DNA from 4 places in the Aeromonas sp. AE23HZ002T15 genome. Region 4 is predicted to be linked to each of the others. Evidence: riboswitches for the same ligand, from Rfam matches in the RefSeq annotation. Region 4 holds a riboswitch; each other region holds the start of a gene.
What was found. Region 4 has a riboswitch for cyclic di-GMP ahead of ACT5M9_RS07205 (glycosyl hydrolase family 18 protein). Riboswitches for the same ligand answer to the same signal wherever they lie in the genome.
Positions count from the first base shown of each region.

Region 1: linked by a shared signal. The riboswitch ahead of gbpA (N-acetylglucosamine-binding protein GbpA) and the one ahead of ACT5M9_RS07205 (glycosyl hydrolase family 18 protein) in region 4 are both predicted to bind cyclic di-GMP.
Region 2: linked by a shared signal. The riboswitch ahead of lafK (lateral flagellar response regulator transcription factor LafK) and the one ahead of ACT5M9_RS07205 (glycosyl hydrolase family 18 protein) in region 4 are both predicted to bind cyclic di-GMP.
Region 3: linked by a shared signal. The riboswitch ahead of ACT5M9_RS16325 (glycosyl hydrolase family 18 protein) and the one ahead of ACT5M9_RS07205 (glycosyl hydrolase family 18 protein) in region 4 are both predicted to bind cyclic di-GMP.

Region 1 is NZ_CM201342.1:1,830,611-1,832,805, forward strand. Features, by position in the region: gene ACT5M9_RS08345 (M3 family metallopeptidase) at 1-552, opposite strand, end outside; cyclic di-GMP riboswitch class I at 1,041-1,126, shown strand; gene gbpA (N-acetylglucosamine-binding protein GbpA) at 1,188-2,195, shown strand, end outside.
Region 2 is NZ_CM201342.1:3,018,477-3,020,671, forward strand. Features, by position in the region: gene lfhA (lateral flagellar biosynthesis protein LfhA) at 1-537, shown strand, start outside; cyclic di-GMP riboswitch class I at 732-819, shown strand; gene lafK (lateral flagellar response regulator transcription factor LafK) at 1,073-2,195, shown strand, end outside.
Region 3 is NZ_CM201342.1:3,484,201-3,486,395, reverse strand. Features, by position in the region: gene ACT5M9_RS16325 (glycosyl hydrolase family 18 protein) at 1-899, opposite strand, end outside; cyclic di-GMP riboswitch class I at 1,012-1,098, opposite strand; gene ACT5M9_RS16320 (hybrid sensor histidine kinase/response regulator) at 1,302-2,195, opposite strand, start outside.
Region 4 is NZ_CM201342.1:1,582,297-1,584,491, reverse strand. Features, by position in the region: gene ACT5M9_RS07210 (ExeM/NucH family extracellular endonuclease) at 1-897, opposite strand, end outside; cyclic di-GMP riboswitch class I at 1,192-1,273, shown strand; gene ACT5M9_RS07205 (glycosyl hydrolase family 18 protein) at 1,386-2,195, shown strand, end outside.

The sequences.
Region 1 (2,195 bases), 250 kb from region 4:
GTCCCGATAGCCCATGGCGCGGGCAAAGCGGTTGCGAAGTGCCACCACCTCGAGGAAACCGTTGTCCACCACCCACTGCTCCAGGGTGTGGAACATGGCGATCGCACTCTGGCGCACCCCCTCGTTCTGGCTGGCCGCCAGCGAGGTGCTGGCCGCCGGCAGGCTGCCGGCCACCTGGCGCCCCTGCTCATCGAGCAGGCTGAGTTTGAGTTCCTTGCGGCGGGCGAACAAGTCTGCCTCGGCGGCCACCAGCTCGTCCATCAGGGCGGCGGCGGCCGGATCCTCGATCACGTTGCACTCGAAGAAGGCGATCCAGCCCCCGAGCCCGCGTTTGAGATCCGCCCCATCGGCCTCGGCCAGCATGGCCCGCAATATCGGCAGCCGCGCCGGATCGGCGCAGAAGGCCTTGTAAGCCTGTTCGGCAGCGGTGAAACCGGCCTGATCGTCGCTGGTGCCCATGTAGGTGGACCAGAACAGGTCCTCCTTGCGCCTGTGTACCTGCAGGTAGTCGGCGTTGAGCTGGTTCAGGTAATTCCTGGCATTGGAAGTCATAAGATCCCTCTTTATCGGTGGCCTCGGCCAGCCGTTCCTTTTTGGTGATGCCCCATCCTCGCGGGACAGGGCAGGGTGCGCCGGGATGCGCCCCATCACGCTAGCAAAAGCGGCCCCCCCTGTCTGCCAAATGCGGGGATTATCTGCGCAAGGGACGGCGCACTGCCCCCACTCTGATCCCTCGCCGGCCAAGCGACCCCACCCACGGCAGCCCACTCCGCCTCTCCAGAGCCACCCCCTTCACCCAAGGAAGCAGCCGGGGAGTGGGTGACGGCACAAGGCCTGAAGATGCATTCACACCTTCATGTTTAATATTCACGGAGGCCGCCGGAATACCGAATCGAGTGCAAATTTAAAAAGAAAAACAAAATCTTACGTATTGGCTCTACTCCGATGAGGTCAAGCTGTAAAGATTTACACTTAATAATTCAATCAAAAGAAGTCATGATAGGGAGGTCGTAGTCAAATGCGACACCATGACCCTTTTTGTAGTCATTTGGCAAACTGGTTGAAAGGCCAGGACGCAAAGCCTCCGGTCTAAAGACATGATGTCCAGGATAGCGGGGTTGCAACACCGTGTTTCGGGGAACTCCCCTGCCAACTTGACTGCCCACATCTATCGAACAGAGGAATGTATGGCAGCAACTATTCAACTCAATCGCCTCGCGGCCGCGCTGGCGCTGCTGGCCAGCGGCGGCGTGCTTGCCCACGGCTATATCAATCAGCCGGAAGGACGCAACTACCTGTGCAAGACCGGCGGCAACATCCAATGTGGCGCCATCCAGTGGGAGCCCCAGAGCCTGGAGGCAGCGTCCGGCTTCCCCAATGGCGGCCCGGCCGACGGCCAGATAGCCTCCGCCGGCCACACCCAGTTTGGTGAACTCAACGCCCAGACCAGCGATCGTTGGACCAAGCGCAACGTCCAGGCCGGTCCCTTCGCCATCGGCTGGACCTTCACCGCCAACCATGTCACCCGCAACTGGCGCTACTACCTCACCAAGCAGGACTGGAACCCGAACCAGCCGCTGACCCGGGCCTCCTTCGATCTCAATCCCTTCTGCGTGATCGACGGGAAGATGGAAAAACCCGCCATGCAGGTCACCCATAACTGCACCCTGCCGGCCCGCACCGGCTATCAGGTGATCCTGGGGGTCTGGGAGGTGGGCGATACCACCAACAGCTTCTACAACCTGATCGATGCCCGCTTCGAGGGAGGCACCCAGCCCCCCCTGACCTGGAGCCAGGGCGGGACCATCTATCCCTCCATCGATCTGGCGGCCGGTGACAAGGCCATGACCCGGGTGTTCGACGCCAGCGGCGAGCGCACGGATCTGCAAACCGTGCTGACCATCGCCAATACCGAGCAGGGTCAGAAAAACAACTGGGCCCACGCCCTGGCCAGCAAGATCAACGCGGAGCAGAGCCAGATCCGCGCCGGCCAACAGGGGACAGACGGTCAGTTCAACCCTGTCTACGGCCAGAACCCCGTCTACCTGAAGGCGGGCAGCAACCTGCAACGGGTCGAGATCCAGCTCGAGCAGCAGCAACCGCCCATCGGTGACAGCGTCAACGTGAGCGGCCTGGAGCGCGAATACCTGCTCGACAACGGCAAGCTGACCCTGAACTTCACGGTCGCGGTCCAG
Region 2 (2,195 bases), 1.4 Mb from region 4:
CGGCTGGCGGAGGAGCTCAACCTGGCCCTGACCCAGATGCAGCAGTTGCGGGTGTTCCGCCAGTTGCTCAAAGAGCAGATCAGCCTCACCGACATCCGCACCATAGCTACCACCCTGCTGGATGCGAGCGAGCTGACCAAGGATCCCGTCCTGCTGGCCTCGGACGTGCGCTGCGCACTGAGGCGGCAGATCGTCAGGCAGGCCATCGGTTCCCGGGACATCCTGGCGGCCTTCACCCTGGATGACAGGCTGGAGCAGACGCTGCTGAGCGCCATGAACCAGTCCCAGCAGCAGGGTAAGATCCAGCTGGACAGCTTCCCGGTGGATCCCCAGCTGCTGGCCCAGTTGCAGCAGAACATGCCGCTGGTGAAGGAGCAGTTGCAGCAGCAGGGCTATGCCCCTGTGCTGGTGGTCATGCCCCAGCTCAGACCCCTGATCGCCCGCTATGCCCGCTCCTTCTCAAAAGGTCTCAAAGTGCTCTCTTATAACGAGATCCCGGAAGACTTGCGGGTGGAGGTAATTGGCACCCTCGGCTGAAGTTGAATTGCCATGTCAACATCTTGATCAGGAAGTGGTTATTCCGCATATCTACTTGAATTGTCATATAAAGCCGTTATGATGTGACGGCTTTTGACGTGATGCACACTGGAATAAATAACAAAATACAAACAATCAGGTGTATCTCATGGCTTTAAGGATAACAAAGCCATGCCATCCTAATACGGGTCGTCGCATGATAAAGGCAAACTGAACTGAAAAGTCAGGACGCAAAGCCTCCGGTCTAACAGCATTGATGCTAACGATAGCGGGGTTACCAAGGCCATGATTCTCGCCTTGTTTTCATACCACTATAAGGTAAGCGCTCAATTAAGAAGCGTTATTCTTGTCGTGGTGCGTTTTTATTTATCACGGTCAGTTCTGTTGATTGATTCATGTGCAATCACAGGTTCGGGTTAATATGTTTTCTGATTTATCTATCAAGGAAAATTCAATACCCGTCGGTGTTGAATCGCACGCACATTTATTATTTGTCTCCTCATCGTTATCAAATGGAAACGATATTGGGGAGATGTTGTTGAATTGCGGCTACCGGGTTTCCTGCCAGGATTCCATCTCCCGGGCCAAGCAATTCCTCTCCTGCCATTCGGTGGATCTCATCCTGCTCGACATGGCGGTCATGACCGAAGCCGGCCCCTCCAGGGTGCATGAGCTGACGGGGGCCGACTGCGTCATCCTGGTCAATGAGGATCAGGCCTACCTGGCGGCGGAAGCCATGCGGGCCGGCGCCATCGATTACATCATCAAGCCCTTCAGCCAGCGCCAGATCCTCGATGTGGTGAGGGGGGCCTTGCGACTGCGCCAGGCCATTCCCAACCTGGTCGCGACCTCTGCCCTGAGCCTGCAGGTACTGCAACTCGCCAGGCGCGCCGCCAAGACCTCGGCCACCATCCTCATCGGTGGCGAGTCGGGGACGGGCAAGGAGCGGCTGGCCCGCTACATCCACGACATGTCCAACCGGGCGAACAAACCCTTCGTAGCCATCAACTGCGCCGCCATCCCGGAGGCCATGCTCGAGTCCATCCTGTTCGGTCACAGCAAGGGGGCCTTCACCGGCGCCACCGCCAGCCAGCAGGGCAAGTTCGAGCTGGCCCAGGGGGGCACCCTGCTGCTCGACGAGATCTCAGAGTTGCCCCTGGCGCTGCAGGCCAAGCTGCTGCGGGTATTGCAGGAGAAGGAGGTGGAGCGGCTCGGCAGCCATCAGGTGATCCCGCTGGATGTGCGGATCATCGCCGCCAGCAACCGGGATCTGAGGACGCTGGTGGCACAGGGGGAGTTTCGCGAAGACCTGTTCTATCGGCTCGATGTGCTGCCCATGAACTGGCCCGCCCTGCGGGAGCGGCCCGACGACATCCTGCCCCTGGCCAGCCACTTCATCGAACGCTACGCCGCCCAGCAGGGTTATCGGCTGAGCGAGGGGGCCAGCAGGCAGCTGCTCTCCTACGACTGGCCCGGCAATGTCCGTGAACTGGATAACGTCATCCAGCGGGCCTTAATTATGGCTCGCGGATTGCATATTCAGGCCGTCGATTTGATGCTGCCCCATTACGCAGCGGAGGCTGACAACCCGTTGTCGCAGGCCCTCGCGGCCCCCGAGGGGCTCAGCGAGACCAAACGGCATGCGGAATTTCAATTCG
Region 3 (2,195 bases), 1.9 Mb from region 4:
TACTCCTTCATGGAGGCGACGAAGGTGTCGCGCTTGGTCTTGTCACTGAAGAAGTAGAAGGGATCGGACAGGGTCCAGCCACCCACGGACGGCAGGATCTTGAGGTTTGGATTGGCTTTCTTGAGCGCCATCAGGTTGCCGAAGTTGCCCTTGTAGGGCTCATCGAAGGCGGTGAGATTGCCCTGTCCCATCTGGACCGCGGCCCAGGGATCGTGAATGGAGACCTTGAAGTCCTCACGGCCGGCGCAGGAGCGCTGCAGCGCCTCGAAGCTGCCGGAGATCTCTTTCAGGCTGTCGTTGATGCCGTTGCCGCCACAGATGGGGGTGAAGCCGTAGAGGATGTGCGTCAGGTTCTTGGCCGGGATCTTGTCCACGGTGAACTTGCGACCATAGACCCCCCACTCCACGTAGTAGGCCCCCACCACCTTGCCGGACTTGTTGGCATAAGGCTTGTTGTTCTCTTGCAGCGGTGCATTGAGCGGCGCCAGGTGGCTGCCGTCGGTGTCGGCCACCACTATCTCCTTCTTGTCGGAGAGGGTGCAGCCGTCGGCGTTGCACAGGGCCACCTGCATCTGGTAGCGGCCACCCTTGGTGACCTTGAAGTTGGCGGTGCCCGCCGCGCTGGCGGCGCCGGACCAGACTTCCTTACCATCGAGCAGCACCTTGGCGGTCTGGCCCACGTCGCCGGACCAGAGGTTCCAGGTCACGCTGACCGGGGCGCCATCCTTGTGGACGGTGACCAGCTTGTTGTAGGAGGTGGCGGCCTGATCGACCTGGATGATGGCGAACTTGGTTTCGCCCCAGCCGATGGTTGGTTTGCCGGGGGCGGCGGCGAAGGCGGAGGTAGAACAGATCCCCCCGACCAGGAGCGCCAGCAGGGAATGTTTTGGACTGAACATAGTTGAACTTCCTTATTTCGTTATTGGTATGAACAACGAAAAAGGCAACGCAACCTGACAGGTAACGCAGACAACATCGCTACCATGGCTTGGCTCCATGGACGATACAACCTGTGGTGGCCCCGCTATCCTAGGTACTCTGACCCTTAGACCGGAGGCTTTGCGTCCCGGACTTTCATCCGGTTTGCCTTTTTTGCACAACTTGGTTTGCGATGAAAATAATCGCCGAATGACTATAGATGAGAGAAAACCTCACGCCACCTAGTAGAAATGACAGTAAGAGGGACTCACTATTCAGAGTTGGCTGCGATCATGCATGCAAACCGGCGACAACGTCGCCGATGCATCGGGATGAGAACCGTTATCAGCCAGAAGGGCCAAAGATGGATTCTGTGAATGCAGTCACGCTATGGGCAACAGGAGGCTGTTCATCAGGGCCCTCAGCTTGAGGGGCTTGACCGGTTTGCTGACATAGCCGAAGCCGTGCTCGCGGATCTGCGCCTGCAGCTCGCTCTTGCGATCCGCGCTGATGATGATGCCGCCGATGCCGTTGCCATGGGCCAGCCGGATCATGTGCAGGGCCTGCAGACCCGTCTTGCCATCGTCCAGGTGATAGTCGGAGAGCACCAGGCGCGGCAGGAAGCCGCCCGCGATGAGCGACTGCGCCTGCTCCAGGCTCTGGGCACAGCGCACCTCGCAGCCCCAGCGCCCCAGCAGGGAGTCCATGGCGGTGAGTATGTCCTCCTCGTTGTCGATGCAGAGGATCCTGACCCCCTCCAGCTGACTGTCCCGCACCACGGGCGCCGCCACCGGCAACGGCATCACGGGGCGAGCCGCGAGGTTCAGGGTGATGGCGAAGACCGAGCCCACATCCGGCCAGCTGCGCAATGAGAGCTGATGGCCCAGCACCAGGGAGATGCCGCGGGCAATGGCGAGCCCCAGCCCCAGCCCCTGCTCGCGGGCGGTGCGGGAGTGGTCCAGGCGAGAGAACTCGTCGAAGATGGTCTCCTGCTTGTCGAAGGGGATGCCGGGGCCGTTGTCCCACACCTCGATGCGTACCTTGTCCCCGAGCCGGCGGCAGCCGAGCAACACCCGGCCCCCCGGGTTGTAGCGAAACGCATTGGTGAGGAAGTTCTGCAGCACCCGGCGCAGCAGGCGCACGTCGCTGTGGACCGCGAGCCGGCTCTCCACCACGGAGAACTGGATGCCTCCCGCCTGAGCCAGCACCCCGAACTCCGCCTTGAGGTTGTCAAACACGTCCCTCAGGGCGAAGTCGAGCTTCTTCGCCTTGAACTT
Region 4 (2,195 bases):
GCGCAGCAGATCCCCGACCGTGATGGCCTGCTCTTTCGGCACGATCAGCCGGTACTCGTTGTAGCTGTAGCCGACCAGAGCCTCCAGGTTGACCGGGGCATCGCCGATGCGCAGATACCCCTGCTCGGGCTCCCAGGCGGGCAGCCAGGGCAGCTTGCCATCGGCGGCCTTGAAGTCGGATTCGAGGAACACCCGGTTGCCCGCATTGGCCTCGGCCAATGCCTTGGCCTCGTCGCTATTGGCCACGTGCAGCTGGGTCGGTTTCACCAGGGGGGCCAGGTGAGAGAGCACCAGGTTGTTGCGCCTGGCTGCGTAGTCGTAGCTGAAGTTGCGGCTGATCTTCAGCTCGCTGCCGGCATCGAGGCGCACCCGCATCCCCTCGTGGCGCTCCAGCGCCCGGGCCAGGGTCTCCCCCTCCAGCACCCGCAGCGCCGTGGCGGCAGGGGCAGTGCCCTGGGCCAAGACCTGCAGACGGGGCGTGCCGCCGTCGAAGACGGGCTTGAGCTGGGTGTGGTTGTAATACTCCTCGACTTTGGCCTCCAGACAGATCTCGGCCCCCGGCTTGATGCCCGGATACTTGGTTGCGAAGTTCTTGTCGTTGAGATAGACGAAGATGCCGTCCGAGCTCTGGGGATCGCCATCCCCCTGCGGATCCTGCAGGTAGAAGCCCTTGTTCAGACTCTCGCCGAGGGCGCTGACCACGGCCCTGACCGAGACGCTCTGGGTGCTCTCGAACTGACCGTCCGGGACCAGGGGGCTCTTGTCGCCACTGCCCTGGATGGCGGGGATGGGGATGAGGGCGCTGTCGGCCGGGCAGCTGAAGCCGGCGGCCTGGAGTGACGGGGACGCGAGCGCGAGCCCCACGGCCAGTGACAGCAGGGTAGGGGTACCTTTCATTGTGTTTCCTTTTTTATTTTTGCCAGTGTTTCCATAGCCTTGGTGCCTGAACCAAGGGCGCGCATTGTCACACTTCTGGCTGCTCATACCAGTGAACCAGCGCACATTATGGGGAAGCAAAAGAGGCTGTCTCTATTTTTTTGACACAGCTAACACTATGAAATTGATGATAAAGATGTCATCTCATCGAAGCCGAAATTGTGTGAGCACGGCGGCGTTTACATATTTCTCTTTGAGAATGAAGATTGAGTGTTAGCCACTTGCTTCCTATACTCGGGCTGTTCCTCACGGAACCCAGGTAAAGAGCAAACCGACAGTGATGTCGGGACGCAAAGCCTCCGGTCTGCCAGCGATGACAGATAGCGGGGCTTCCCCGGGTGACATGAGGGTATGTGGCCCGTCCATGGCCTGTTGTCGACCCCTTTCGCCTGTTGCTGTTGCGCTTTGCCCGGTCATTAAAAGCCAAGACCAACAAGGAAGATAACAAGATGCAACAGACCCTCAGGCCCAGCAGGCTCGCCATGCTGGTTGCCCTCGCGGCCATGCCCGCCTGGGCGCAGGCCGCCTATCCCGCCTATCAGGCCGGTACCGCCTACAAGGCTGGCGACGTCGTCAGCAACGTGGGCAACCTCTACGAATGCAAGGAATTCCCCTACTCCGGCTGGTGTGGCGCCTCGCCCTATCACTATGCTCCCGGGGTGGGTACCGTCTGGGCCGATGCCTGGAAACCCTTCACCGATGGCAGCACGACGCCGGGCATGACCCTCACCATCGGCTCGCCCGCCGCCGGCAGCAGCGTCAACGAAGGGGCGCCGGTCGCCCTGACGGTGAGCCTTGGTGGCAACAGCAGCGCCCTGGTCAAGGTCGAATACCTGATCGATGGCACCCAGGTGGCGGTGAGCAGCGCGGCCCCCTGGTCGGCGAGCTGGACCGCCAGCGGCGTCGGAGCCCACCAGCTGACATCCCGCGCCCTGGACAAGGATGGCAAGGTGCTCGGCGAGGCCAGCGCCAGCTTCAATGTCGCCGCCGTGGTGGCGCCCGAGGCGCCCAAGGTGAGCATCGCTAGCCCGGCCGCCGGTGCCAAGGTGACCCTGGGTCGCAGCACGGCGGTGAGCGGCAATGTCACCGACGCCAACAACGACGTGGCCAGGGTCGAGCTCTTCGTGAACGGCCAGAAGGTGGGCGAAGACACCAGCGCCCCCTGGCAGGTGAACTGGACGCCCCAGAACAAGGGGCTGACCGGCCTCAAGCTGGTGGCCACCGACAAGGGTGGCCTCTCTGGCGAGTCGGCCCAGGTG